DNA from 3 places in the Streptomyces sp. NPDC088254 genome. Region 2 is predicted to be linked to each of the others. Evidence: riboswitches for the same ligand, from Rfam matches in the RefSeq annotation. Region 2 holds a riboswitch; each other region holds the start of a gene.
The links. Region 2 has a riboswitch for thiamine pyrophosphate ahead of thiC (phosphomethylpyrimidine synthase ThiC). Riboswitches for the same ligand answer to the same signal wherever they lie in the genome.

Region 1 (9,649 bases), on a different contig from region 2:
CGACCTGGACGGCCACACCTGGGAGATCGTCTGGATGGACCCGGCCTCCATCCAGGACTGAGCGCGAGCGGGCGGCACGGGCGGGTGCGACTTCTCGCACCCGCCCGGCCGTTGGACGGCACACGCGGGCCATGAGATCGATTCCCACGACGAGTTCGGCCTGCGGGTTCGAGACGGCGCAGAAGGCGCTGAAACCTGGCGGCGGTTAATGGGCGGGCAAAGCCCGTGGGCGTGAACCCTTCCCGCGTTGACAGATCTTATGGAACGCTTATAGACCAGTGAGTCCCCAGGGGTCGCTGCAGCGACAGCATCGGGGGCGTCACCTGCCCGTCCACCCCCCGCAGTTGTGCATCACGTAAGGACAAACGTGTCCCCATCCCGCCGTACCGCCGCTCGTTCGGTGCGCATGCTCGGTGTCACCGTCGCGTCGGCCGCCTTCGTCCTCGGGGCCTCGGGTTCCGCGCTGGCCGGCGACATAGCGGACTTCTCCGCGTCCGCCGCCTGTGACGGCGCGAAGGGCGTCATCACCGTCACCGACAAGGACAAGACGGCGACCCCGGCCGTCGTCACGGTCTTCCTCCAGAACAACAACGCCGACCTCCGTCAGGTCGGCGTGGCGCAGACGGTGATCGGCTCGGCCAAGGGCGCCACCGTCACCTTCGCGGAGGACTGGGAGCCGGGCGCGGTCTACCGGGTCCACATCACGGCCGTCGACGCCGATCTGAACGCCGACATCGAGCCGAACCTCACCACCCCGGCCAAGGGCTGCAAGAGCGACAACCCCAACAAGCCCGACAAGCCCGAAAAGCCCGGGAAGCCGTCCGCGTCCAGCACGCCCACCGCCCCGGCCGCGACGCCGTCGTCGACCCCGTCCGACACGACGTCCGGCACCGCCACGTCCGGCGCGCCGGCCCCGTCGCCCTCGGCGGACGACAGCAGCGCGCCGGCCGACACCGGATCGGGCCCCGCGTCCAGCAACGCGCCGTCCCCCGGCCTCGGCGAATCCAACCTCGCCGAAACCGGCTCCGGCGCCCCGACCGGCGCGATCGTCGGCGTCGCGGCCGCCCTCCTCGCCCTCGGCGGAGGAGCCGTCTTCTACGGCATGCGTCGCCGAGGCGCCGACAACCACTGACCGAAGCCCTGTGGCCCGTCCCCCGGTGGGGACGGGCCACAGGCATGTCGACCCGCTGCGGTTCGCCACCGCTCAGCCGAGAACGACGGTCTCCGCCGGGTCGAAGCTCACGCCCACCGCGGCACCGACCTCCGGGGCCAGGCGCAGGGGGCACGCGGCCTCCAGACGGGGGGCGTCGGCCGGCTGGAGGTGGAGGGTGACATGGCTGCCCTTGAAGGTGCGGGCGGTGACCGTGCAGGGCAGGCCGTCGTCCGCGTCGGCCAGGAGCACCCCGGCCGGGCGTACCAGGAGCGTGCGGGGGCCCTGCGGGGAACCGGGCGGAACCGGGGTCTTGCCCCACGGGGTGTCCGCGACATCGCCGGCGACGTTCGCCTCGACCACGTTGTCGAAGCCCAGGAAGCGCGCCACGAAGGCGTCCGCCGGCCGCTGCCACACCTCAAGAGGCGTGCCGGACTGGGCGATCCGCCCGTCCCGCATCACCACCACCCGGTCGGCCAGCGCGAACGCCTCACCCTGGTCGTGGGTGACCGCGAGCACGGTGGTGCCCAACCGTCCGAACAGCTCCCGCAGTTCGACGACCAGCCGTTCCCGCAGCGACCGGTCGAGCTGGCCCAGCGGCTCGTCGAGCATCAGCAACCGGGGGCGGGGAGCGAGCGCACGGGCCAGCGCCACCCGCTGCTGCTCACCGCCGGACAGCGAGGCGACGGCCCGGCGGGCGGCGCCCGGGAGGCCGACAAGGTCCAGCAACTCCCGGACCCGCTCGCCCTGTTCATGCCTGGCATGGCCGTGCATCCGCAACCCGAAAGCCACGTTGCCGCCCACGTCCCGCTGCGGGAACAGCTGATGGTCCTGGAACATCAGGCCCAACTCCCGCTTGTGCGCGGGCACCTTGGTCTGGTCGCGCCCGTCGAGCAGCACCCGCCCCGCGTCGAGCGGCTGGAGCCCCGCCACCGCCCTCAGCAGCGTGGACTTGCCACTGCCGCTCGGCCCGAGCACGCACACCACCTCGTGTTCGGCGACGGCGAGATCGACGCCGTCCAGCACGGCCCGCCCTCCGAACCGCACGGTCGCGCCTTCGAGCCGCAGCAGCATCAGAACTCCCCGGTCCGGTCGGTGCGCAGCCGCTCCAGCACCAGCAGGGCCACCGCGCACACCAGCATCAGAATCGTCGAAAGAGCCATTGCCTGGCCGTAGTTGAGTTCCCCGGCGCGGCCCAGCAGTCGGGCCACGGCGACCGGCAGCGTCGGGTTGTCGGGCCGGGCGATGAACACCGTCGCCCCGAACTCCCCGAGCGACACCGCGAACGCGAACCCGGCGGCGACCAGCAACGCCCGCCGCACCAGCGGCAGATCGACCTCCCGCCACACCCGCCACGGCGACGCTCCCAGCACGGCCGCCGCCTCCCGCAGTCGTACGTCCACCGCCCGCAGCACCGGCAGCATGGTCCGCACGACGAACGGCACGCCGACCAGCGCCTGCGCGAGCGGCACCAGCATCCACGTGCCACGCAGGTCGAGCGGGGGCTCGTCGAGCGCGATGAGGAAACCGAAGCCGACGGTCACCGCCGAGACGCCCAGCGGCAGCATCAGCAGCGCGTCGAAGCCGCGGACGAGGCGTCCGGCGTCCCGCCGGGTGAGCGCCGCCGCGGCCAGGCCGCCGATCAGCACCGCGACGGCGGTCGCGGCGACGGCGTACTCCAGCGAGTTGCCGACCGCCTCGATCGGCGGGACCAGGAAGACGTTGCCGTCGTCACGGGTCAGCGCCCGGTAGTAGGCGAAGTCCGGCGCGTCCAGCGAGCGCTGCACCAGCACGGCGAGCGGCAGCACCAGCAGCACGGCGACGCTCGTCAGCACCCCGCCGAGCAGCGCCCACTGCCCGGCCCCGCGGGGCCGCCGCGCGGTCAGCTTCGCGTCCACCAGCCGCAGCGCGCTCTCCCGCCGCCGCACCGTCCAGGCGTGCACGGCGAGGATCGCGCCGACGGCCAGGAACTGCACGAGGGTCAGGACGGCGGCCGTGGACAGGTCGAAGATCTCCGAGGTCTGCCGGTAGATCTCCACCTCCAGCGTGGAGAACGTGGGCCCGCCGAGGATCTGGACCACGCCGAAGGAGGTGAAGGTGAACAGGAAGACCATCAGCGCGGCAGCGGCCACGGCGGGCCCGAGGGCGGGCAGGGTGACCGTGCGCCAGGCCCGCAGCCGGGAGGCGCCGAGCAGCCGCGCGGCCTCCTCCTGACGGGGGTCGAGCTGCGCCCACAGCCCGCCCACGGTCCGTACGACCACCGCGTAGTTGAAGAAGACGTGGGCGAGCAGGATCGCCCACACCGTGGTGTCCAGCCGTACGCCCCACAGCTCGTCGAGCAGCCCGCCCCGCCCGACGAGCGCCAGGAACGCCGTGCCGACGACGACCGTCGGCAACACGAACGGGACGGTGACGACAGCCCGCAGCACCTCCTTGCCCGGGAAGGAGAAGCGGGCGAAGACGTACGCCCCCGGCAGCGCCACCAGCAGGGTGAGCGCGGTGGAGGCGACCGCCTGCCAGGCGGTGAACCACAGGACGTGCCGGATGTCGGACTGCCCGAGCACGTCGAGGAGACGGCCGAAGCGCCATGCGCCGTCGACGTCGAGCCCGCGCGCGACGATCGCGGCGACGGGCCAGGCGAAGAAGACCCCGAAGAACGCGACGGGCAGGACCATGAGCCCGAGCCGCGCCGCGTTCCCCGAACGCCTCCTGGCCGGGGCTACTTCAGTACGAGCGAGGTCCACGACTTGACCCACTGGTCGCGGTTCTCGGCGATCTTCGCCGGGTCCATGGTCTCGGGGTCCTTGGCGGCGGGCCCGTACTTCGTGAACTCGGCGGGCACGGCGGTGCCCTTGACCACCGGGTAGACGAACATGTTGAGCGGCATGTCCTGCTGGAACTCCTTCGACAGCAGGAAGTCGATCAGCGCCTTGCCGCCCGCGCTGTTCTTCGCGTTGCTCAGCAGGCCCGCGAATTCGACCTGCCGGAAGCAGGTGCCGGCCGCGACGCCGGTCGGGGCGGTGGCGGGCTTGGGCTCGGCGTAGATCACCTCGGCGGGCGGCGAGGAGGCGTAGGAGACGACGAGCGGCCGGTCGGCGCCGGCCTTCCTGCCGCCGGCCGAACCGGAGAACTCCTCGTTGTAGGCCTGCTCCCAGCCGTCGACGACCTTCACGCCGTTGGCCCGGAGCTTCTTCCAGTAGCCCTCCCAGCCGCCGTCGCCGTAGCGCGCGGCGGTGCCCAGCAGGAAGCCGAGGCCGGGCGAGGAGGTGGAGACGTTCTCGGTGACCAGGAGGTTCTTGTAGGCGGGCTTGACCAGGTCGTCGAAGGAGGCGGGCGGGGCCAGGTCGTGGTCGGCGAAGTACTTCTTGTCGTAGTTGACGCAGATGTCGCCGTGGTCGACGGGGGTGACCCGGTGCTTGTCCGCGTCGAGCCGGTACTCGGCGCCGACCTGGTCGAGGCCCTTGGCCTCGTACGGCTGGAACAGGTCGTTGTCGAGAGCGCGGGAGAGCAGGGTGTTGTCGACGCCGAAGAAGACGTCGCCCTGCGGGTTGTCCTTGGTGAGGATCGCCTTGTTGACGGCCTGCCCGGCGTCGCCGTCCTCCAGGACGCGCACCTTGTACCCGGACCGCTTCTCGAAGTCGGCGAGCACGTTCTTGGAGACGGACCAAGAGCTGTGGCTGACGAGGGTGACGGTCTTCGAGCCGCCGCCGGACCCGGCGTCGCCGCCCGATCCGCTGTCGCCGGACGACGACGAACCGCACGCCGACAGCGTGACGAGACCGAGGCCCACGGCCGCGGCCACGAACGTCCTGGTGTGCACTGGATTCCTCCTGGGGTTGACCAGGAGAAGACGCGGCCCTGCCCGGGGTCCGCCAACGGGCCCGGGCAGGGCGCAACAGCTCGAGTGATGACCGAACTTCCTACCCAGAATGACCTGGGCGAGGTTCAGAGGGTCTGCGGCCGGTGCCGCACTCTCAGCGCTGTGGCGCTCCCCTGTCGGAATACGAAGATATGAACTTGTCCGGGAACAGACTACCGCTCGGTGGCCGCGAGCTGGCCACAGGCCCCGTCGATCTCCTGGCCCCGGGTGTCCCGAATGGTGACGGGCACGCCGTGCGCCGCGATCGCCTCGACGAACGCCTTCTCGTCCTCGGGCCGGGACGCGGTCCACTTGGACCCGGGCGTCGGGTTGAGCGGGATGAGGTTGACGTGCACGGGCCGGCCCTTGAGCATCCGGCCGAGCCGGTCGCCGCGCCAGGCCTGGTCGTTGATGTCGCGGATCAGCGCGTACTCGATGGACAGGCGCCGCCCGGACCGCTCGGCGTACTCGAACCCGGCGTCGAGCACCTCGCGCACCTTCCACCGCGTGTTCACGGGGACGAGGGTGTCGCGCAGCTCGTCGTCGGGGGCGTGCAGCGAGATGGCGAGGCGGCACTTGAAGCCCTCGTCGGTGAACCGGTGGATGGCCGGCACCAGCCCGACGGTGGACACGGTGATCCCGCGCTGCGACAGCCCGAGCCCGTCGGGGGTGGGGTCGGTGAGCGCGCGGATGGCGCCTACGACCCGCTTGTAGTTGGCGAGCGGCTCGCCCATGCCCATGAAGACGATGTTGGACAGCCGCGCCGGCCCGCCGGGGACCTCCCCGTCGCGCAGCGCGCGCATCCCGTCCACGATCTGGTGCACGATCTCCGCCGTGGACAGGTTCCGGTCGAGACCGGCCTGCCCGGTCGCGCAGAACGGGCAGTTCATCCCGCAGCCGGCCTGCGAGCTGATGCACATGGTCACCCGGTCGGGGTAGCGCATCAGCACCGACTCCACGAGCGTCCCGTCGAACAGCCGCCACAGCGTCTTGCGGGTCGTGCCCTGGTCCGTCGACAGATGCCGTACGACGGTCATCAGCTCGGGAAGCAACGCCTCCCGCAGCTTCTCCCGCGCCCCGGCGGGGATGTCGGTCCACTCCGCCGGCTCGTGCGCGTACCGCGCGAAGTAGTGCTGCGACAACTGCTTCGCCCGAAACGGCTTCTCACCGATCTCCGCCACCGCCTCCTTCCGCTCGGCGGGCGAGAGATCAGCAAGATGCCGCGGCGGCTTCTTGGCTCCACGGGGGGCGACGAATGTGAGTTCTCCGGGCTTAGGCATGGCGCTACCAGTGTCGCAGATCAACTCCGCGACCCCGAGCGCTCCCGGGGTGGGGGCGGTCACCCGAGTCAAGCCGTGTGCTTGTGCATGACGTCGAGGTAGTGCCGGTCGCGGTGGGGGACGTGGTTGTTGCGGGCCGGGAGGCTGAAGACCGCGCAGACGTTCGCGGGCTGGGTGAGGATGCTCGACTGCCGGCCGAAGGTGAGGTTGCTGTTGACCTCGTGCAGGCAGCCCGCGCTGTCGAGGGCTGCGGTGAGTTCCTCCCGAAGGACCGTCGCTTCGTGGGTCTCGGACTCGGGCAGGACGAGCGGTGGGAGTTTCGTCGTCGAGCCGGGCCATAGGCGGATCCAGATGCCGCTGACCCGCCGCTGAGTGACTTCCAGCTCCAAGCCGTCCCAGGCGTAGGGATAGCCGTCGATGTCGGGCCCCTTCAAGCGGATGGCCGGGTGTGGACGGCCCGGCCCGAGAAGGTCTTCGGCGTCGGCCAAGGGCATGCCGCAGTGCAGCGGTCCGATCCGGCCGGTGCGGGCGAAGTCGACAAGTACGTCCGTCAAGGTCACGGCAGTGACTGTGGCAGTCACAGGCTCCCACGCGCACTCCGATATCACGACGGGCCCCCGTCCGGGAGGACGGGGGCCCGTGCGTCGGCAGAGGGCGGGGTGGTCAGGTGGAGCCTACGAAGATCACCAGGAGGAGCCAGACCACCGGGGCCGTCGGCAGGAGGGAGTCCAGGCGGTCCATGATGCCGCCGTGGCCGGGCAGGAGCGTGCCCATGTCCTTGATGCCGAGGTCCCGCTTGATCATGGACTCGCCGAGGTCGCCGAGCGTGGCGCTGACCGCGACCGCGAGGCCCAGCAGCAGCCCCTGCCACCAGGTGCCGCCGTCGATCAGGAACTGCATGCACAGCGCGCCCGCGACCATGGCGAACGTCACCGCCCCGAGCAGGCCCTCGCGGGTCTTTCCGGGGCTGATGCGCGGGGCGAGCTTGTGTTTGCCGAAGCGCCAGCCGACGGCGTACGCGCCGGTGTCGCTGACCACCGTCAGCATCAGGAACATCAGCACCCGCTGCGCGCCGTCCTCGGCCGTCAGCATCAGCGAGACGAAGGTGGCGAGGAACGGGACGTAGAACGCCGCGAAGAGACCGGCCGTGACGTCCTTGAGGTAGCCCTCCGGGGGTTCCGTCATCCGCCAGACGAGGACCGCCAGCGCGGTGAGGGCCATGGCCACCCACGCGCCCTCGGCCCCCCGGACGTACCCGGAGACGACCATCGCCGCCCCGCCGAGCGCGAGCGGCACCAGCGGAGCATTGATCCCCTTGCGCTCCTGCAGCCTGCTGGTCAGCTCCCACAGCCCGACGACGACGGCGATCGCTATGACACCGACGAACACGGCCTTGACGACGAACAGCGACGCGACGATGACCGCGCCGAGTCCGACGCCGACCCCTATGGCCGCGCCCAGGTCACGGCCCGCGCTCTTCTTCTGCGGCGCGGGCGCCGGCTGCGGGGCGTCGGGCATGGGCTCCGGATTCTGCGGCGCCGCCGCAGGGGGCTGCACCGACGGTGTGTCGTCGCGGTACGGGCCGCCGCGGCGGTTCCCGTCGCGGAACGACTCGTGGGGGAACGATTCGTTCTGGGACGACTCCTCGCGGAACGCGTGCGGCGTCTCGCGGTGAGGCGTCCCGTCCCGGAACGCGGGGCCGCCCGGACGAGCGGCCCCCCGGTCGTCATCCTGGTGTCCGCCGGGAGCGGGTACATCGGGGACGATGGGCATGGGGCGAGTCTGCTGCGCCTCAGGCGCATCGTAGCCGGGACCCGCCGGGGCGGCCCCCTGGACAGGTCCCTGGTCGTTGGGCCCCCAGTACCCCGCCTGTGAACCGGCGTGCGGCGGAGCGCCCCAGGAAGAGTCGTTCATCAGACCTCGAGCAGCTCCGCTTCCTTGTGCTTGAGGAGCTCGTCCACCTGGGCGACGTACTTCGCGGTGGTGTCGTCGAGCTCCTTCTCCGCACGGCGGCCCTCGTCCTCGCCGACCTCGCCGTCCTTGACGAGCTTGTCGATCGCGTCCTTGGCCTTGCGGCGGACGGAGCGGATGGACACCTTGGCGTCCTCGCCCTTGCCCTTGGCGACCTTGATGTAGTCGCGGCGGCGCTCCTCGGTGAGCTCGGGGAACACCACCCGGATGATGTTGCCGTCGTTGCTCGGGTTGACGCCCAGGTCGGAGTCGCGGATGGCCTGCTCGATGTTGCGCAGCGCGCTCTTGTCGAACGGGGTCACGACCGCCATGCGCGGCTCCGGCACGGAGAACGAAGCCAGCTGGTTGATCGGCGTCGGCGCGCCGTAGTAGTCGGCCACGATCTTGTTGAACATCGCCGGGTGCGCACGGCCGGTGCGGATCGCGGCGAAGTCCTCCTTGGCGACCACGACGGCCTTCTCCATCTTCTCCTCGGCCTCGAGGAGGGTCTCTTCGATCACCACTTGCTCCTGCGTGTCTTGAGTAGGCCCGGCTGCGGTTCCTTGCGGAGGCGGCGGCCGGCTGCGTCGCGTCTTCTTCCTGCACGGTTCCCGACCGGCAGGACATTGTCCATCCCCCGACCAGGGTCCGTCCCCCGGCCAGGCTTTGTCATACGAACTGCGGTTCGACCGGTCAGACCCGGTCGCCTTCGTCACCCACAAGCGTGCCGATCTTCTCACCCTTGACGGCCCGGGCGATATTGCCCTCGGCCAGAAGCTCGAAGACGAGGATCGGCAGCTTGTTGTCGCGGCACAGCGTGACCGCCGTGGCGTCGGCGACCTTCAGGTCGCGGGTGATGACCTCGCCGTAGCCGAGGGCGTCGAACCTGACCGCCTCCGGGTTGGTCTTCGGGTCGGAGTCGTAGACGCCGTCCACGCCGTTCTTGCCCATGAGCAGCGCCTCGGCGTCGATCTCCAGGGCGCGCTGGGCGGCGGTGGTGTCGGTGGAGAAGTACGGCATGCCCATGCCCGCGCCGAAGATGACCACGCGGCCCTTCTCCAGGTGCCGCACGGCGCGCAGCGGGATGTACGGCTCGGCGACCTGGCCCATGGTGATGGCGGTCTGGACCCGGCTGTCGATGCCTTCCTTCTCCAGGAAGTCCTGGAGGGCGAGGCAGTTCATGACGGTGCCGAGCATGCCCATGTAGTCGGAGCGGGCGCGGTCCATGCCGCGCTGCTGGAGCTCGGCGCCGCGGAAGAAGTTGCCGCCGCCGATGACGACCGCGATCTCGGCGCCGTCCCGGACGACGGCGGCGATCTCGCGGGCGATCTTGTGCACCACGTCGGGGTCGACGCCCAGGCCGCCGCCGCCGGAGAACGCCTCTCCGGACAGCTTCAGCAGGAACCGGCC
Region 2 (9,649 bases):
CAGAAACGTGCCTGTCAACGCGCGCATATGCGTCCGCCCTACCCCACCCGATGAGCCCTACTATCGGCTCGCCATGACAGCAGCAGGGAAGCACCAGGTGAGCCGCGCGGAAACCTCACGCAGAGGCAGCCGGCCGGGCCGGGCGGGCATCAGGGACGTGGCCGCCGCCGCCGGAGTGTCCATCACGACCGTCTCCGACGCCCTCAACGGCAAGGGCAGGCTCCCCGACGCCACCCGACGCCATGTCCGTGAAGTCGCCGACCGGCTGGGCTACCGCCCCTCGGCCGCGGCCCGAACCCTCCGCACCGGCAGGTCCGGCCTCATCGGCCTGACCGTGACCACGTACGGGGATGAACCTTTCACCTTCACCGAGTTCGCGTACTTCGCCGAGATGGCGCGCGCCGCCACCTCGGCCGCTCTCGCCCGCGGCTACGCGCTCGTCATCCTGCCCGCGACCTCGCGCCACGACGTGTGGTCGAACGTGGCCCTGGACGGCACGGTCGTCATCGACCCGTCCGACCAGGACCCCGTGGTCAGCGAACTCGTCAAGCAGGGCTTACCCGTCGTCTCCGACGGCCGCCCGGCCGGCACGCTCCCGGTCACCGCCTGGGTGGACAACGACCACGAGGCCGCCGTCCTGGACCTCCTCGACCATCTCGCCGACGCCGGCGCCCGCCGCATCGGTCTGCTCACGGGCACCTCCACCGACACGTACACCCACCTGTCGACCAGCGCGTACCTGCGCTGGTGCGAACGCGTCGGCCAGGACCCCGTCTACGAGGCCTACCCCGCCCACGACCCGTGCGCGGGCGCAGTCGCCGCCGACCGGCTGCTGGCCCGCCCCGACCGCCCGGACGCCGTCTACGGCCTCTTCGACCCCAACGGCACCGACCTGCTGGCCGCCGCCCGCCGCTACGGGCTGCGCGTCCCCGAGGACCTGCTCCTGGTGTGCTGCAGCGAGTCCACCGTCTACGCCGGCACCGATCCGCCGATCACCACGCTCTCCCTGAAACCACGCCGCATCGGGACGGCGGTCGTCCAGCTCCTCATCGACGCGATCGAGGGCGTGGAATCCGACCACCCGGTCGAACAGGTGATACCGACCGAACTGATCGTGCGCACCTCGTCCCAGCGCCGCCCACCGCGGACGACGGTGAGTCCGCCCCGGGCGCCCGAGAAGACCTAGACGAGTAGTTCCGAATGCGGGGTTCTCAGACGGAGGGAGGGTGTCCAACATCGGGTTGTGACGACCGAGTTGGACACCCTCTTGACCGCACTCTACGTGCATGTTGATGACCGTCTGAAGACCTCACGCCGGCGTGGCCGGCCGCCCCGGCTGACCGATGCGGAACTGGTCACCCTGGCCGTGGCCCAGGCGATGCTGGGCTTCCGCTGCGAGGCCCGCTGGCCGCGTTTCGCCCCCGCTCACCTGCACACGCTGTTCCCGTATCTGCCGCAGCGTCCGGCCTGCAACAAGCGCCTGCGGGCCGCTCTGCCGCTGGTCGAACCGGTCATCCGGTCACTGGCCGCAGACACCGACCTGTGGCTGGACGACGTGTGGATCGTGGGGGTTGGTGACAGCGATCACTGGAGTGTGATCTTGAATGAGTGAGGGCCTTCCGGGTTCGGTGTGGATTGCGACACCTGCACCGAACAACGAAAGGCCCTCGTGCCCCCCCCCGTTTATGCACCCCTGACCGAGACCGGACGCCTGCGCCTGGCCCGCTGCGTGGTCGAGGACGGCTGGCCGCTGCGCCGGGCCGCCGATCCCACCACAACCGGGGCGAAAGCCGCAGGGAAACGGAACCTCTCTCTGATTCACCACCCCTGGGTCATCACACGACAGGATCCGCATTCCTATGATGGGCGCACGGCACCGCGGGCCGTTACGACCAGACAGTCCGAAGCGGTGCAGATGCGGCGCGATGGTGGAGGGGTCTGATGACTCAGGGGGCCGGTCAGGGACCCGAGGTGGAGCGTACGGCGACGTTGCGCGACTTCCGGGTGCCCGCTTACGTGCACGAGACCGGCCCGTACGCCGAGAGCGCGCATCCGGGGAACGCCGCGCCGCCGCTCGAGGACCCGGCGGAGCACCCCGACGGCTACACGCCCACCCAGCGCGACCTGCCGGTCATCAACCGGGGCGACACCGTCCAGGTGACCGTCGACCCCGCCGCCGCCCAGGCGCCGCCGCAGGCCACCCGCCAGGGCCCGCTGTTCGTCGTCGGCGACGTGCACGGCTACCTCGACGAGCTGCTGGCCGCGCTCGAGGAAAAGGGCCTGATCGACGCGACCGGCCAGTGGTGCGCGGGCACCGCCCGACTGTGGTTCCTCGGCGACTTCACCGACCGCGGGCCGGACGGCATCGGCGTCATCGACCTCGTGATGCGACTGTCCGCTGAGGCGGCCGCGGCCGGCGGCTACTGCAAGGCCCTCATGGGCAACCACGAGCTGCTGCTGCTCGGCGCCAAGAGGTTCGGCGACACCCCCGTCAACTCCGGCGCGGGCACCGCCACCTTCCAGGCTGCCTGGCTGCTGAACGGCGGCCAGAAGGCGGACATGGACCGCCTCCAGGACCATCACCTGCAGTGGATGGCCCGCCTCGACGCCGTCGAGGAAGTCGACGGCCACCTGCTCGTGCACTCGGACACCACCGCCTACCTGGACTACGGCGACTCGATCGAAGCGGTCAACGACACCATCCGCGAGACGATCACCCGCAACGACGCGGACGAGGTGTGGGACCTGTTCCGCAAGTTCACCAAGCGCTTCGCCTTCCGCGACGAGGGCGGAGCAGACGCCGCCCGCTCCCTGCTCGACACGTACGGCGGCCACCGCGTCGTTCACGGCCATAGCCCCATCCCGTACCTGCTGGGTGAGGTCGGCTCCGAGGAGGGCGACGACCCGGCGCCCGCGGTCGAGGGACCGCACGTCTACGCCGACGGGCTCGCCATCGCCATGGACGGCGGAGTGACGATGGCCGGGAAGCTGCTGGTCCAGCAACTGCCGCTCGCGGTCTGACCGTTCGCGGGACCCGGCGCACCCCGCGCCGGACCCGTCGACGGTACCGCAGGCCAGGGGTCAATTTCCGCGAACCCCCTGTTACCCCGGGCCGTCGCCGCTCTACCATCGGTTCATCCGTAGCAGGCTCCCCTCCGTTTCTGCCCGACGGCTCGTTGGCATGCGAGCCCCAAGCCCTACGGAGCATCGGGGGATGCACATGAACAGCGTTCCGCAGCACCTGCACAGCGAGGACCGCCAGGAGTACAAGCGGATCCTCGATGAGGCGCTGCGCTCCGCACCACACCGCCCGGAACTGACCGCCGTCGGCCAACGGCTCAACGCCGAGCAGCTGCGCACCATGGCGCTCAACGCCACCGCCCTCATCACGGCGGCCGCGGCGACCGAGTACCAGCACTATGTGAAGGTCCGCGAGGAACTGCGCCACCCCTCCTCCTCCGCCGCCCCCTCCGCCTCCGGCCAGGACGTCGGCGAGCCGGGCGTGGGCGGGCTGGGGCTCGCCACCGTGGGTGAGGCGGCCCAGGTGGCCGAGGCCGCCGGAGCGGGCGCCGTCGCCATCGCGGCCGTCCTCACCCCCGTGCTCGCCGGAACCGCCGCGGTGATCTTCCTGCTCGTCGGCTACGTGCTCAGAATGCTCGATCCCGGGGCGACGGCCGCCGAGGCCATGGTCAACGCCGGGTGGGCGTTCGGCGCGGTCGCCGCGGCCGCGATTCTCGTCGCCACCGTCGGGCTCCTGCTCACCGCCCTGCGCAACCGGCCCTCCCTGGAGGCGGGCCCGTACGGCGAACGCAGCGAGGAGGTGGACCGCGCCAAGGAGGCCTGGCGGGAAGCCCTGCTGACACGGGGCATCGTGCCGTTCCTGCGCGAGGCTCTCGCCGATCCCGGCGCGACCGACGCCCAGCATCCCGCATCGGCCCCGCCGGCCCCCGGCGGCCGCCTGCCGAAGATCGGTTACGACCGCCCGGGCTTCACCAGTCCCGACGACGGCCCCGCGGCCGGCCCGCGCCCGAGCTACTCGAGCCCGGACTACACCAGCCCGGACTTCGGAGGCCCGGAGCACCAGCCGGAATAGGCCTCCGGCTTGCGCCCCGACGGGAGCGCAAGCCGCCTGCACTGCGCAAGCCGCCCTATGTCGGCCTGTGCTGCTTCAGTCCGCCATGGGGAGGTAGACCCGGTTGCCGCTCGCCGCGAACTCCTTCGACTTCTGCAGCATCCCCTCCGTTATCTCCTCCGGTGTCGCTCCCTCCGCCGACCCACCGCCGAACCGCTCGGTGATGCTCTGGCTGATCTTCATCGAGCAGAACTTCGGCCCGCACATCGAGCAGAAGTGAGCCGTCTTGGCCGGCTCCGCCGGCAGCGTCTCGTCGTGGAACTCACGGGCCGTGTCCGGGTCGAGGGCCAGGTTGAACTGGTCCTCCCAGCGGAACTCGAAACGGGCGTCGGACAGGGCGTCGTCCCATTCCTGGGCTCCGGGGTGCCCCTTGGCGAGGTCGGCCGCATGAGCGGCGATCTTGTAGGTGATGACGCCGGTCTTGACGTCGTCCCGGTTGGGCAGGCCCAGGTGTTCCTTGGGCGTGACGTAGCAGAGCATGGCCGTGCCCCACCAGGCGATCATCGCGGCGCCGATGCCGGACGTGATGTGGTCGTACGCCGGGGCGACGTCTGTCGTCAGCGGGCCGAGCGTATAGAACGGAGCTTCATCACAGATCTCCTGCTGAAGGTCGATGTTCTCCTTGATCTTGTGCATCGGGACGTGGCCCGGGCCCTCGATCATCGTCTGTACATGGAAACGCTTCGCGATCCGGTTGAGTTCCCCGAGCGTCCTCAACTCCGCGAACTGCGCGGCGTCGTTGGCGTCCGCGATCGAGCCGGGGCGCAGACCGTCGCCCAGCGAGTACGTGACGTCGTAGGCCGCGAGAATCTCGCAGAGTTCCTCGAAGTTCTCGTACAGAAACGATTCCTTGTGGTGGGCCAGGCACCACGCGGCCATGATCGAACCGCCGCGGGAGACGATCCCGGTCTTGCGGTTCGCCGTCAGGGGGACGTACGGGAGACGGACGCCCGCGTGGACGGTCATGTAGTCCACGCCCTGCTCGGCCTGTTCGATGACCGTGTCCTTGTAGATCTCCCAGGTCAGTTCCTCGGCCTTGCCGTCGACCTTCTCCAGCGCCTGGTAGAGCGGCACCGTGCCGATGGGCACGGGGGAGTTGCGCAGCACCCACTCGCGGGTGGTGTGAATGTTCCGGCCGGTGGACAGGTCCATGACGGTGTCGGCGCCCCACCGGGTCGCCCAGGTCATCTTCTCGACCTCCTCCTCGATGGAGGACGTCACCGCCGAGTTGCCGATGTTGGCGTTGACCTTCACCAGGAACCTCTTACCGATGATCATCGGCTCGATCTCCGGGTGGTTGACGTTGGCGGGCAACACCGCGCGGCCCGCTGCGATCTCCTCGCGGACGACCTCCGGTGCCACGTTCTCCCGGATGGCCACGTACTCCATCTCGGGCGTGATCTCTCCCCGCCGGGCATAGGCGAGTTGAGTGGCCGCCTCGCCGGCCCGGGCGCGACGCGGCAGCCGCGGCCGCCCCGGGAAGACCGCGTCGAGGTTGCGCAGACCACCGCGCGGCGAGGTGTGCTTGACGCCGTCGTCCTCGGGGCGGACGGGCCGGCCCGCGTACTCCTCGGTGTCGCCTCGGGCGATGATCCAGTTCTCCCGCAGCGGAGGCAGTCCCCGGCGGACATCGGTGTCGACATGCGGATCGGTGTACGGACCCGAGGTGTCGTACAGCGTGACCGACCCGCCGTTGGTGAGGTGCACTTGGCGGACCGGTACCCGCAGGTCGGGGCGGCTGCCCTCGACGTACGCCTTGTGCCAGCCGATGGACTTTCCGGCCTCCCCGTCGACGGAGACCTCGGTGGAGATCTGCGTGGAGGCAGGAGTGCGTGCGTCCTTGTTGGTCATGAGACCTACTCCCTACGCCGGCATTACCCGGTAACAGGTTCAGCGGTCGACGCAGCGATTGCCGTCTGCCGACGTTTCGTGTGACCCATCACTCGCGCTGGTGACGTTCCACGTGAAACATCGCGAAGACAGAGGTCAGCGCCCTCTCAGCCCGGTGCTCCGAGCTCCCGCGTGTACAAAATGCGCCTCCACGCTAGCGGCATGTGTGGCGCGGTGAACAGTGGGCCCCAGCGGTTCTTGCGATGATCGGTCGGTGACCACGACTCACCAGCCTCCGTATCCGCCACCGGAACAGCCTCGCCGTCCGGGCGGCGGCGGGCCGGGACCGGACGACGACCGCGGACGGGACCGTCACCGTCAAGACGACCACCGGCGGGACCATCACGGCCCCGGCGGCCACGAGCCAGGTGATCACGGGCCAGGTGATCACGGTGCGGGCAGTCACGGTGCGGGTGGCCACGGGCCGGGCGGTGGGCATGGGCATTCGCACAGTCACAGCCACGGGCCGGCTGCCCCCGTCTCCCGGCATCTGCGCAAGGTCATCGCCGTCGTCCTGATCCCGTTCGCGGTGGCCGTGCTCGCCGGGCTCGTCGTGCTGTGGCCCGGCGGTGCCCCACCGCACGAGCGCACCGGGGTGGGCTTCGACCGGCAGACCCACCAGGCGACGGTCACCAAGATCGAGAGCCTGAGCTGTTCCTCGGTGAACGCCTCGGGAGTGCCCCCGACCGGAGACACCTCCACGGCCGAGGGCTCCTCCGCCGAACAGCAGGCGAAGGGAACCTGCAAACGGGCCACGATCCGGGTGGACACCGGCAAGGACAAGGGCCGTACGTTCACTGAGATCGTCCAGCCGGACCAGACACGGCAGCTGGAACAGGGGCAGAAGGTCGTGGTCGCCTACGAACCCTCCGCGCCGAAGGACCTGCAGTACTCGGTCACCGACATCAACCGCAAGCTGCCGATGGGACTGCTCGCCGGGATCTTCGCGGTCGCCGTGGTGATCGTCGGGCGGCTGCGGGGCGTCATGGCGCTGGTCGCGCTGGCCATCAGTTTCCTGGTGCTCAACTTCTTCGTCCTGCCCGCCATCCTGCAGGGGTCGAACCCCCTGGCCGTCGCGGTGGTCGGGTCGAGCGCCATCATGCTGATCGCGCTCTATCTGTGCCACGGTCTGTCGGCCCGCACCTCAGTGGCCGTCCTCGGCACGCTCATCTCCCTGCTGCTGATCGGCGTGCTCGGGTCCTGGTTCGTCGACTGGGCCGCTCTGACGGGCAACACGGACGACAACACCGGGCTGATCCACGGCCTGTACCCCTCGATCGACATGAGTGGTCTGCTGCTCGCCGGCATCATCATCGGTTCGCTCGGCGTCCTGGACGACGTGACGGTCACGCAGACCTCCGCGGTCTGGGAACTGCACGAGGCCAACCCGTCGATGGGCTGGCGCGGGTTGTACCGGGCCGGCATCCGCATCGGCCGCGACCACATCGCCTCCGTGGTCAACACTCTCGTGCTCGCCTACGCCGGCGCCGCACTGCCGCTGCTGCTGCTCTTCTCCATCGCGCAGAGCAGCGTCGGCACGGTCGCCAACAGTGAGCTGGTCGCCGAGGAGATCGTGCGCACGCTGGTGGGCTCGATCGGCCTGGTCGCCTCGGTCCCGGTGACGACCGCGCTCGCTGCCCTCGTTGTCTCGGCCGACCGGCCCGGGACGGCTTCTGTGGGCAAGGCGGTCCCGGACGCGAGGCCTTCGGGGGCGGCCACCGCGGCCGCGGGAAAGTCGCCCGCGGCCGCTCGGAGCGGCAAGGGCCGACGCCGCAAGCGCTGACGGGGCCGGCCGTCCGGCACCGTCATCCGTGCGCCTTCGGCACCCGAGCCCCGTACCGCCCTGAGTGAACGTTCCTGCAGAGCCCCTCCCCGCGCTGAAGCGTCCGTCGCCCTCCCCGGCGCGACGCTTCAGCCGGCGCTCTGTTCCTCCGCCAGGATCCGGTCCAGAGCCTCGTCGAGATGGGCGTCGAAGTCGGCGAGCGCACCCTCCTGGCCCAGCGGGACGAGCTTGTCGGTGCGGTCGAGGAAGGCCACGAGCGGAGCCGTGGAAGAACGGAACACCGCCTGGTCGCCGCCCACCTGAAGCCGGATCAGAACCTCGGCGAGCGATCCGGGGTCGAGGGGCGAGACCCGCACATCGCCCTCGCCGCACGGTCTGCCCACCCCGTCGATCAGCAGCTCCCGCCCGAACGCCCAGGTCACCGGCGCATCACCGGGCAGGTGAAAGGTGAGGCGCACGGCGTAGGGATCGCAGGTCTCGTAGCCCAGCTCGACCGGGATACGGAACGAGAGCTCCTCGGAGACGAGGAAGCTCATCATGACCTCTGCCTGTACTGCCTGCACGGACTCGCGCATCGCCTAACCCCGTCATTGCCGTAGATGGCTGGGAATCAACCCCTGACACTGGTGGCATCTTGCTGAACGTGCACGACAGATCACAAGGAGTGAGTTTTCAGATACTGATAGAGAGCGCGAGCGACCCGAGCATGCGTCCGACCTCGCGCTGCAGTTGCTGCGCCGCCGAGAGCAGCCGGTCCGACTGATGGGCGGGCAGTGAGATCGCCATCGTCGCCGCCGAGGTGCCCACGGTGATCGGGATCGCCGCGCAGACCGTGCCCAGCGCGTACTCCTGGCGCTCGACGACCGCCTCCATCCGCCGCACCCGGGCCAGACGTCGCATCAGCGTGTGGTCGTCACGGACGGTGTACGGGGTGATCGACTGCACGGGGTAGCGGGCCAGATGGTCGCGGCGTGAGTCCTCGTCCAACTGGGACAGCAGGCACTGGCCGATGGCGTGCGCGTGCCCGGTCTCGCGGAAGTCGGCCCACTCCTCGACCGCCGGGTTGCCCGGGGTGTCGGAGACGCACATGACCTCGATCTCGCCCTCCCGGTAGACGGCGTAATAGACCGGCACACCGATCGAATCGCGCCAGTGGGCGAGGGCGTCGACCACCGTACTGCGACGTTTCTGCGCCGCCCCGCTGGCACCCAGCCGCACAGCCGCCTCCCCCAGGAAGAACAGCCCCTTGTCGCGGCGCAGATATCCCTCATGGACGAGGGTCCGCAGCAGGTGGTAGGCGGTGGGAAGCGCGAGGCCGGTCTCGCGGGCCAGCTGTTTGGCCGGAGCGCCGCACTCGTGCTCGGCGACGGATTCCAGCAGACGCATCGCGCGCTGGACGGAGCTGATGAGGGTCGCGGAATGCGGCTGTTCGGGAACGCCCGTGGCCGGCGGGCGCTGGAGCGGGGGCGCGGAACGCGGCCGGGCGGGGGGTCCGTACGGTTCCGCTGATGCGGTGTCAACCGTGGCCAAGGGTTACTCCCGAAGCGCGAGGGGGCGGTCCGTGCGGGGAACACGGGGGGATACGCCGCTCGCGGGGGTCGTCCCCGCGTCGGGTTCCGGACTTTAACCGTCCGCCACCGCTCACAGTCAGGCTGTCGGGGAAACTTCCCCCGGCCGAGGTAACAGGCGATTCCTGTTACCGTCGCCAGCCGTCCGCGCCGCTCACCAGTCGCCGCGCGAGGAGGAGCTCGACGTGAACTTCCGCACCACGTAGACCAGTCCGGCGACCAGCGCCACGAACACCAGCAGCTTGAAGAGCAGTCCGATGACGAAGCCGACCACGC
Region 3 (9,649 bases), on a different contig from region 2:
GGCGCAGCGAGTGCCGCAGCGACTCCACCGACCTCTCGACCGTCGCCTCGGTGTGCGAGCCGAAGTTGATCAAATACGGCGCGTGCACGTACGCCGGCGTCGACGTGGTCGCGCACGCCTCCCGGAACGCCTCGTCCTGCCGCGGGTTCCCGGCGGGGGTCGCCCAGCCGCGCGGGTTGGCGACGAAGACCTGGACCGCCTCGGCCTGCAGTTCGCGGGCGTAGGCCACCCCGACCGAGTGCAGGCCGCCGGCCACGGGGACATGGCCGCCGACGGGGTTGCGGGAGGGGAACGGTGACGCTTGAGGACTCACCCGCCCAGGGTGTCACGCCCCCGGGACCGCCAGGTCACCGGATGGTGATCGTGATGGTCGACCCCTTGGGCGCCGACTCCCCGGCCTCCACCGACTGCTCCTTCACGGTGTCCCCGAACAGCCCCAGCAGACCCCTGTCCTCCTTGACCCCGAACCCGGCCTGCTCCAGCTGCCGCTTGGCGTCGTCGACGCTGGAGCCGACCACGTCCGGGACCTCGACCATCTCCGGCCCCTTGGACAGCGTCAGCGTCACGGTGTCGCCCTCGGCGACCTGCTTCTCCGGCCCCGGCGACTGGGCGGCGACCTGGCCCTTGTCGTACTCGGAGTTGACCTGCCCGGCGGCGACCTTCACCTTCAGGCCGGCCTCCGCCAGCGCGGCCCGGGCGTCGGCCAGGCTGTCGCCGACGACCTCCGGGACGTCGACCGGGCTGCCCTTGCTGACGACGAGGGCGACCGCGGTCCCCGCACGGCGCTCGGTGCCCGCTTCGGGGTCGCTGCGGATGACGGCGCCCTTGGGGACGTCCTCGCTGAACTCCTGGGTGACCATGCCCGGTTCCAGGCTGTCGTCCTTCAGCTGGGCCTTGGCCCTGGCCAGCCGGAAGCCCTTCAGGTACGGCACCTTCACGGTCTCTGGCCCGTCGGACACGACGAGCGTCACCGTGTCGTTCTTGCGGATGCGGGCCCCCGGTCCGGGGTCGGTGGAGATGACCGTGCCGCGGGCGACCGTGTCGCTGAACTCGTGCTTCGTGGTGCCGGCCTCCAGCCCGGCCGCCTCCAGCCGCTGCCTGGCCCGCTCCTCGGTCTGGGTCAGCACCGCCGGGACCTTGGTGAACTGCCCGGAGTTGATGTACCAGACGCCCGCGCCGACGCCGAGGACCAGCAGGACCAGGGTGACGATCGCCACCGTCCGGCCCCTGGGCGGCAGCGACCGGCGCTGCGGCGGCAGCGGAGGCGGGCTGCGGAACCGGGACGTCCGGTCGAGCCCGTCGCCGCCTCCGCCGGCCTGGGCGGCCGGGTCGTTCTCGCCGACGGGCAGGGGCCTGGGGACCGTGAGGGAGCGCGGGATCACGCTCGTGCGGTCCTCGGCGTTGTCGTGCTCCGCGGACAGGGCCTGCGGGGGCGAGGCGTCCAGCTGCTCCTCGGTGAGCGCGGCGCGCGCCGCGCGGGTCTGGGAGAGCAGCGCCACGGCGTCGTACGGGCGCACGTCCGCGTTGCGGGCGGTCGCCGAGGCGACCAGCTCGTCCAGCGCGTAGGCCAGACCCGGAACGACGGCCGAGGGCGGGGGCACGTCGTCATGGAGATGCTTGTACAGCACGACGGCGGGGGTGCCGCCCTCGTGCGGCTTGTCGCCGGTGAGCATCTCGTACAGCACGATGCCGCACGCGTACACGTCCACGCGCGCGTCGGCCGTGCCGTGCTCGATCTGCTCGGGCGCCAGGTAGGACACGGTGCCGAGGACGGCGCCGGTGGTGCTGGTGACGGTGTCCACGGAGCGCACGAGACCGAAGTCGGCGACCTTGACCCGTCCGTCGTCCCCTATGAGCACGTTCTCGGGCTTCATGTCCCGGTGCACGAACCCGGCCCGGTGCGCTGCGCCGAGCGCGGCGAGCACGGGCTCCAGGATGTCCAGCGCGGCCCTCGGCTGGAGCGCGCCCCGGTCGCGCAGCACATCGCGCAGCGTGCAGCCGGCGATGTACTCCATGGCGAGGTACACGTACGCCCCGTCCGTCCCCTGGTCGAACACCTGGACGACGTTGGGGTGGGCGAGCCGGGCGACGGACTTGGCCTCCCGGATGAAACGCTCGACGAAGGAGGCGTCGCTCGCGAGGGCCGGATGCATCACCTTGAGTGCGAGCACGCGGTCGAGGCGGGTGTCCACGGCCCGGTAGACCGTGGCCATCCCGCCGACCGCGATCCGCGCCTCGACGCGATAGCGCCCGTCGAGCACCTGCCCGACGAGAGGGTCCTGAAGGGTCGTGTCCACGCAGCGAGTCTACGAGCCCCCACCGACACCCCCACCCCACCCACCACCGCACTGCAGCGGACCTGTGACGCACCCCATGCCCCCGGGACGGAAAGCCCCCGACGGCGCCCAGCCCCCGGGCCCCCACCGACTCCCGCCCCGAGACGAAACCCCGCCGATGGCGCTCGGCCCTCCGGGCCACGTCCGCCTCCCGCCCCGAGACGGAGAGCCCCACGTCCGCCTCCCGCCCCGAGACGGAGAGCCCCACGTCCGCCTCCCGCCCCGAGACGGAGAGCCCCGACGGCGCTCGCCCCCGGGCGCCCCGCCTCCGCCCGGGGACGGAACGCCGCCGACGGCGCTCAGCCCCCACGGGCGACGTTCACCTTTCTCCTGACGGTGAACGGGCGGTGCGCGGGTGGGAGAGAGGAAACGGGACCGTCCCCACGGTCAGAACGCAGGACGCTCAGGGTCCAGCGAGGCCAACCCCTCCGCAGGAGAAGACGCCGCAGCGAAGTACCGCCGGGGAATGCGCCCCGCCAGCCGCGCCAACCGCCCCGCCTCCACCCCCGCCCGCATCGCGCGAGCCATCCGCTCGGGATCCGCCGCACGCGTCACCGCCGACGCCAGCATCACCCCCGCACAACCCAGCTCCATCGCCAGCGCCACATCCGACGCCGTACCCGCCCCCGCGTCCAGAATCACCGGCACCCCCGCGTGCTCCACGATCAGCTGGAAGTTGTGCGGATTGCGGATCCCGAGCCCGGACCCGATCGGTGACCCCAGCGGCATCACCGCCGCGCACCCCACGTCCTCCAGCTTCCGCGCCAGCACCGGATCGTCGTTCGTGTAAGGCAGCACCGTGAACCCGTCGTCGACCAGTGTCTCCGCCGCGTCGAGCAGCTCCACCGGATCCGGCAGCAGCGTCCGCTCGTCCGCGATGACCTCCAGCTTCACCAGGTCCGTCCCGAGCGCCTCCCGCGCCAGCCGCGCCGTCAGCACCGCCTCCCCGGCCGTGTAGCACCCCGCCGTGTTCGGCAGCACCCGTATCCCGAGCCGGTCGAGCACCGACAGCACCGACCCGTGCACCGAGGGGTCCACCCGGCGCATGGCGACCGTCGTCAGCTCGGTCCCGGACGCGATCAGCGCCCGCTCCAGCACCTCCAGGCTGGGCGCACCGCCCGTGCCCATGATCAGCCGGGACGACAGCGTCGCAGCGCCGAGGACGAGGGGATCGTCAGCCATGGCTCAGCCTCCCTGGACGGCCGTGAGGACTTCCACCCGGTCCCCCTCGGCGAGGGCCGTGGCGGACCACCGCGCGCGCGGGACGACGGTCTCGTTCAGCGCGGCGGCCACCCCGGAGGGCGCCGCCGTCAGGGACCGTACGACGGCGTCGAGCGCGGTGCCGGCGGCGACCTCCCGCCGCTCACCGTTGACGTGGATGTTCATGCGGGCTGCTCCGAGAGTGCGGCGGCGCCGAAGCGCCGGGGTGTGAACGGGCGGGCCAGGTCGGGAAGTTCACCCGTGGTCAGGACGTGCGCCAGCACGTCCCCGGTCACCGGCGTGAGCAGCACGCCGTTGCGGTGGTGACCGGTGGCCAGCAGCAGCCCGTCCAGGCCGCTCGGCCCGAGCAGGGGCGCGTTGTCCGGCGACGCGGGACGCAGCCCCGCGCGCGTCTCCGTCAGGGGCAGTTCACTGATCCCGGGGATCAGCTCATGGGCGTCGCGCAGCAGCTCGTAGACGCCGCCCGCCGTCACCGTCGTGTCCCAGCCCAGCTCCTCGCTCGTCGCGCCGACGACCAGCTCGCCGTTCTCCCGCGGCACCAGATAGACGTCGCTGCCGCGCACCACGGCCCGTACCGTGCGGCTCAGGAACGGCGCGTACCGGGGCGGCACGGTCAGCCGCAGCACCTGCCCCTTCACCGGCCGCACCGGCGGCAGCAGCTCCCGCGGCACGCCCGCGAGCCGCCCGCTCAGACTTCCGCCCGCGAGCACCACCTGCCCCGCCTTCAGCGCCGTCCCGTCGTCCGTGACGACCCCGTCGGCCCGGCCGCCCCCCACGGACAGCCGCTCGGCCCAGCGGCGGTGGAAGACCACGCCCGCCCGCTCGCACGCGGCCACCAGCGCCCCCGCGAGCCGCCGCGGGTCGATCTGGTGGTCGCCGTCCACGCGCAGCCCGCCGCGCACGCCCGGGGCGAGCATCGGCTCCAGGCGCCGGCACTCGCGCCCCGACAGCCACTGTGACGTGAGCCCCGACTGCTGTTGCAGGGCGTGCAGTTCCCGCAGATGGGCCCGGTCGTCGGCGTCCAGCGCCACCGCGAGGGTGCCCGAGCGCCGATAGCCGAGGTCGTGCCCGGTGAGGTCGCTCAGCTCGGCCGCGAACTCCGGGTAGCGGCGCGCCGATTCCACGTTCAGGCCGAGCAGCGTCTGCTCGCCGTGGTGCAGTTCGGTGACGGCGGCCAGCATCCCGGCCGCCACCCGCGCGGCCCCGCCGCCCGGATCGGGATCCACCACCGCCGTGACCAGACCGCGCTGCGCGGCCCGCCACGCCGTGACCAGACCGATGATTCCGCCCCCGACGACGAGGACGTCTGACGTACGTGCGGACATGGGCGTCCAGCCCCTCCCTTCGCCGGCATGACCCGGATCAGGTTCGTACGGTCGGAGGCCGCCAGCCTCCCTCTCAGCCCGGTGCGTCCGGGCTCCCGCGAGTGCTCTAGGTTGGCCACCCTAGCCCGGCCCCGCATGTCTCAGTAAGGGAGTCCCACCCCGTGCCGCCCTCGCTCGACGGTCTCGTCCTCGCCCCCGTCGCCGACCAGGCCCCCGGCCAGGTCGGCACCCGCACCCGCTTTACGTACCACGAGCGCGACGGTGTGATCTGGGCCGACTACGCGGGCGGCGACGTCGTGAGAGGGCATCTGGTGGGTACCCGTGCCGGGGACCTGCTCGACTTCCGGTACGTACAGCTCAAGCAGGACGGGACGACGTCCTCGGGGCACTGCGTGTCGACGGTGGTGGAGCTGGCCGACGGCCGGGTCCGCCTCGACGAGACATGGGAGTGGGAGTCGCAGCCCGGCAGCGGGACGAGCGTTGTGGAGCAGGTCACGGAGCACGACGGCTGACTGACAATCCGTCAGTTGTCTAAGGTGATCAGGTGAGCGAGCAGAGACGGGACGAAGTCGGTACGGCCGGGCGGCGCGTGGTCGTCGTCGGCGCGGGCATGGCCGGGGTGCAGACCGCGGTCGCTCTGCGCGAGCAGGGCTTCGACGGGACGGTGACGCTGATCGGCGCCGAACCCCACCAGCCCTACGACCGGCCGCCGCTGTCCAAGGCGGTCCTGCTCGGGAAGGCCGAGGGCTCCGCCTTCGACGTCGACTTCGAAGGCCTCGGCATCGGCCTGCGGCTCGGCAGCGAGGCCCTCGGCGTGCGCCCCGCCGAACACGTCCTGGACACCGAGGCGGGCCCGGTCCCCTACGACGTCCTGGTCCTCGCCACCGGCGCCGAACCGATCCGGCTGCCCGGCGCCGAGGGCGTGCCCGGTGTCCATCTGCTGCGCACCCTGGACGACGCCGAACGGCTGCGGCCCGTCCTCGCCCGGCAGCACGACGTCGTGGTCGTCGGCGCCGGCTGGATCGGCGCGGAGTTCGCCACCGCCGCCCGCGACGCCGGCTGCGCCGTCACCGTCGTCGAGGCCGCCGACCGGCCGCTCGCGGGCGCCCTGCCCGCCGAGGTCGCCGCCCCGATGGCCGGCTGGTACGCCGACAGCGGCGCCGAACTGCGCACCCGCGCGCGTGTGGAGCGCGTCGAACCCGGCGAGGTCGTCCTCGACGACGGCGCGCGGCTGCCCGCCGGCGCGGTCGTGGTCGGCATCGGCGCCCGCCCCGCGACCGCCTGGCTGGCCGGTTCGGGCATCGAGCTCGGCGCGCACGGCGAGGTCCTCGCCGACTCCCATCTGCACACCAGCGTGCCGGACGTGTACGCGGTCGGCGACTGCGCCTCCCTCCCCTCGGCGCGCTACGGCGAGCGGCTCCTCGTCCACCACTGGGACAACGCCCTCCAGGGCCCGCGCACGGTCGCCGCCAACATCCTCGGCGAGCCCACCGGGGAGCCCCTGGAGACCTACGACCCGGTGCCGTACTTCTGGTCGGAGCAGTTCGGCCGCTTCGTCCAGTACGCCGGCCACCACGGCGCCGCCGACCGCATGGTGTGGCGCGGTGACCCGGCAGGACCGGCCTGGAGCGTGTGCTGGCTGCGCGACGGGCGCCTGGTCGCCCTGCTGGCCGTGGGCCGCCCGCGCGACCTGGCGCAGGGCAGACGGCTGATCGAGGCGGGCAGCCGTATGGACGTCGACGCGCTGGCCGACCCGTCGCGTCCGCTGAAGAACGCGACCGCCTGATCTCCCCGGGAGTGCGGCGTTCGGGCAGGGGAGCGATCGCGGCCACCCGGCCCGAGCGCCTACCCTTGACCCCGTGACCGAGATTGACGCAAACATCGATGCTCTCGTCCCCGCCTGGCTCACCCTGCCCGACATCGCAGAGATGCTCGACGTCGAAGTGACACGTGTGCGGCAGCTGGTCAAGGAGGGCCAGCTCATCGCCGTGCGCCGCGGCGAGAACCGCGCGCTGCACGTGCCCGCCGCCTTCATCGACGGGGACAAGGTCGTCAAGGGCCTCGTGGGCACCCTGACGCTGCTGCGGGACGACGGCTTCACGGACGAAGAGATGCTGGAGTGGCTCTTCACTCCCGACGAGAGCCTGCCCGGCACGCCGGCCCAGGCCCTGAGCGAGAATCGCGGCACGGAGGTGAAGCGCCGCGCCCAGGCGCTCGCCGTCTGACCAGCACGTTCCGGACGACCGACCGGCCTGCGGAGGCTTCCGGGCCCCCGCGGGCCGCCGCCCACGGGGGACCCACGCATGCCCGACACCGCCCGCGCCCGCCTCGCCGACGCCCGTCTGTACCTGTGCACGGATGCCCGCAAGCGCCAGGGCGACCTCCCGGAGTTCCTGGACGCGGTCCTCGCCGCCGGCGTCGACATCGTCCAGTTGCGGGACAAGGGGATGGAGGCGGCCGAGGAGCTGGAGCACCTGAAGGTGTTCGCCGACGCCTGCGCCCGGCACGGCAGGCTGCTCGCGGTCAACGACCGCGCGGACGTCGCCCACGCCGCCGGCGCCGACGTCCTCCACCTCGGCCAGGGCGACCTGCCGGTCCCCGCGGCCCGGGCGATCCTCGGCGACGACGTCCTCGTCGGCCGCTCCACGCACTCCGAGGCGGAGGCCCGGGCCGCCGCCGTCCAAGACGGTGTGGACTACTTCTGCACCGGCCCGTGCTGGCCCACCCCCACCAAGCCCGGCCGACACGCCCCCGGCCTCGACCTGGTCCGCCACACCGCCGCCCTCGGCACGGATCGCCCCTGGTTCGCCATCGGCGGCATCGACCTCACCCGCCTCGACGAGGTGCTGGACGCCGGCGCCCGCCGGGTCGTCGTCGTGCGCGCGATCACCGAGGCGGACGACCCCGGGGCCGCGGCGGCGGAGTTCGCCGAGCGGCTGCGGAAGGCGTGATTTCCGGCCGGTGGCTGTCCGGCATTGTCCGGCCGAATGTCCAAAGGGCGGACAGCAGTCCGGCAAATCGGGCAAATTTGCGGGATCTGGTTGGGACACCGCCGTGCCCTGACTAACCTGCGGGTATGGCCCTCGGAACCGCATCCACCAGGACCGACCGCGCCCGTACCGTGCGCGACATCCTGGCCACCGGCAAGACGACCTACTCGTTCGAGTTCTACGCGCCGAAGACGCCCAAGGGCGAGCGCGGTCTGTGGAACGCCCTCCGCAGGGTCGAGGCGGTCGCCCCGGACTTCGTGTCGGTGACATACGGCGCCGGCGGTTCCACCCGGGCGACCACGGTGAAGGAGACGCAGCAGATCGTCGTCGACACCACCCTCACCCCGGTCGCGCACCTCACGGCCGTGGACCACTCCGTCGCCGAACTGCGCAACATCATCGGCCAGTACGCCGACGCCGGGATCCGCAACATGCTCGCCGTGCGCGGCGACCCGCCCGGCGACCCCATGGGGGAGTGGGTGCCGCACCCGAGCGGCCTGACCTACGCCGCCGAACTCGTCCGGCTCATCAAGGAGTCGGGCGACTTCTGCGTCGGCGTCGCCGCGTTCCCCGAGATGCACCCGCGCTCCGCCGACTGGGACAAGGACGTCGCGCACTTCGTCGACAAGTGCCGGGCCGGCGCCGACTACGCCATCACCCAGATGTTCTTCCAGCCCGAGTCCTACCTGCGGCTGCGCGACCGGGTGGGGGCGGCCGGCTGCCCGACCCCGGTGATCCCCGAGATCCTCCCGGTGACGAGCGTGAAAATGCTGGAGAGGCTGCCCCAGCTCAGCAACGCCCACTTCCCGGCGGAGCTGAAAGAGCGCATCCTCACAGCCAAAGACGATCCGGCCGCTGTACGCTCCATTGGCATCGACTTCGCCACGGAGTTCTGCGCTCGGCTTCTCGCCGAGGGAGTGCCCGGACTGCACTTCATCACGCTCAACAACTCCACGGCGACGCTGGAAATCTACGAGAACCTGGGTCTGCACCACCCGCCGCAGGCCTAGACCTGCCGCACCGTGATACGTCACACTGCGTGCGGCCACTGGGAGAGGGGCGTACATGGGCTGGACGGTCCTCTACATCGCGTTCGGCGTCGTCGCGCTGTGGCTGCTCGGCGAGGTGCTGCTTCAGTACAAGGCACGCCTGCGCTACCGGCTGCTGGCGTTCGCCGGCTTCCTCGGCGTGGTGCTGGGCGTGCTGATGCCCAACGTCATCGTCATCGGTCTGGGCGCCGCCGCGTTCGCGGTCGGCCAGACCTATGTGACGCTGTCGTTCCGCCGCGGCTTCTCCGCCGGCTGGGCCGTCAGCCGTCCCGGCGCGGAGGCCGTCAAGGGCCGCCGGGGCCGGGCCGAGCGCAAGGACCCCGTTCTTCAGGTCTCCGGCCTGGAGACGGCCGAGGAGGACGCCGACTCCCACGGTCACGACGCCGACGCCCCGTTCAGCGGGGACCGCATGTCCTACGGCCGCGACACGGACTCCTACGACGACGACCACGACGACGTCTTCACCCCGGCCGCCCGCGGCACCGCCGGATCCACCGCCGTCTACGAGCCGCAGCCCCTGCCCGACGACACCGGCTCCTACGGCGTGTACAGCGACTCCGCCTACGCGGCCGCCACCCAGCCCCAGGACCAGTACGCGACGGCCGCCCAGACCGCCGACCAGGGCTACGGCCACGACGGCTACTCCGGGTACGGGCAGCAGCAGTACGGCTACGACTCCGCCGGCGAACAGCAGTACGCCGCCTACTCCGACCCTTACATCGGCACCC

Region 1: it holds a riboswitch for thiamine pyrophosphate, as region 2 does, so the genes downstream of both, ACIOC0_RS36415 (thiamine ABC transporter substrate binding subunit) here and thiC (phosphomethylpyrimidine synthase ThiC) in region 2, are expected to answer to the same signal.
Region 3: it holds a riboswitch for thiamine pyrophosphate, as region 2 does, so the genes downstream of both, thiO (glycine oxidase ThiO) here and thiC (phosphomethylpyrimidine synthase ThiC) in region 2, are expected to answer to the same signal.

Annotation. Positions count from the first base shown of each region.
Region 1 covers NZ_JBIURQ010000015.1:177,124-186,772, reverse strand. The annotation lists gene ACIOC0_RS36435 (VOC family protein) at 1-61, shown strand, start outside; gene ACIOC0_RS36430 (LAETG motif-containing sortase-dependent surface protein) at 368-1,132, shown strand; gene ACIOC0_RS36425 (ABC transporter ATP-binding protein) at 1,205-2,224, opposite strand; gene ACIOC0_RS36420 (ABC transporter permease) at 2,224-3,825, opposite strand; gene ACIOC0_RS36415 (thiamine ABC transporter substrate binding subunit) at 3,870-4,970, opposite strand; TPP riboswitch at 5,050-5,155, opposite strand; gene rlmN (23S rRNA (adenine(2503)-C(2))-methyltransferase RlmN) at 5,183-6,289, opposite strand; gene ACIOC0_RS36405 (hypothetical protein) at 6,358-6,849, opposite strand; gene ACIOC0_RS36400 (phosphatidate cytidylyltransferase) at 6,953-8,203, opposite strand; gene frr (ribosome recycling factor) at 8,203-8,760, opposite strand; gene pyrH (UMP kinase) at 8,933-9,649, opposite strand, start outside.
Region 2 covers NZ_JBIURQ010000002.1:551,209-560,857, reverse strand. The annotation lists gene ACIOC0_RS09390 (LacI family DNA-binding transcriptional regulator) at 74-1,186, shown strand; partial or broken gene ACIOC0_RS09385 (IS982 family transposase) at 1,244-1,567, shown strand; gene ACIOC0_RS09380 (metallophosphoesterase) at 1,942-3,021, shown strand; gene ACIOC0_RS09375 (hypothetical protein) at 3,215-4,093, shown strand; gene thiC (phosphomethylpyrimidine synthase ThiC) at 4,169-5,983, opposite strand; TPP riboswitch at 5,976-6,164, opposite strand; gene ACIOC0_RS09365 (YibE/F family protein) at 6,237-7,805, shown strand; gene ACIOC0_RS09360 (SsgA family sporulation/cell division regulator) at 7,934-8,380, opposite strand; gene ACIOC0_RS09355 (IclR family transcriptional regulator) at 8,478-9,335, opposite strand; gene ACIOC0_RS09350 (DUF5326 family protein) at 9,528-9,649, opposite strand, start outside.
Region 3 covers NZ_JBIURQ010000009.1:355,878-365,526, reverse strand. The annotation lists gene ACIOC0_RS26700 (deoxyribonuclease IV) at 1-313, opposite strand, end outside; gene pknB (Stk1 family PASTA domain-containing Ser/Thr kinase) at 348-2,297, opposite strand; gene ACIOC0_RS26690 (thiazole synthase) at 2,724-3,518, opposite strand; gene thiS (sulfur carrier protein ThiS) at 3,522-3,722, opposite strand; gene thiO (glycine oxidase ThiO) at 3,719-4,882, opposite strand; TPP riboswitch at 4,880-4,991, opposite strand; gene ACIOC0_RS26675 (hypothetical protein) at 5,044-5,394, shown strand; gene ACIOC0_RS26670 (NAD(P)/FAD-dependent oxidoreductase) at 5,472-6,668, shown strand; gene ACIOC0_RS26665 (Rv2175c family DNA-binding protein) at 6,742-7,107, shown strand; gene thiE (thiamine phosphate synthase) at 7,186-7,833, shown strand; gene metF (methylenetetrahydrofolate reductase [NAD(P)H]) at 7,959-8,882, shown strand; gene ACIOC0_RS26650 (hypothetical protein) at 8,938-9,649, shown strand, end outside.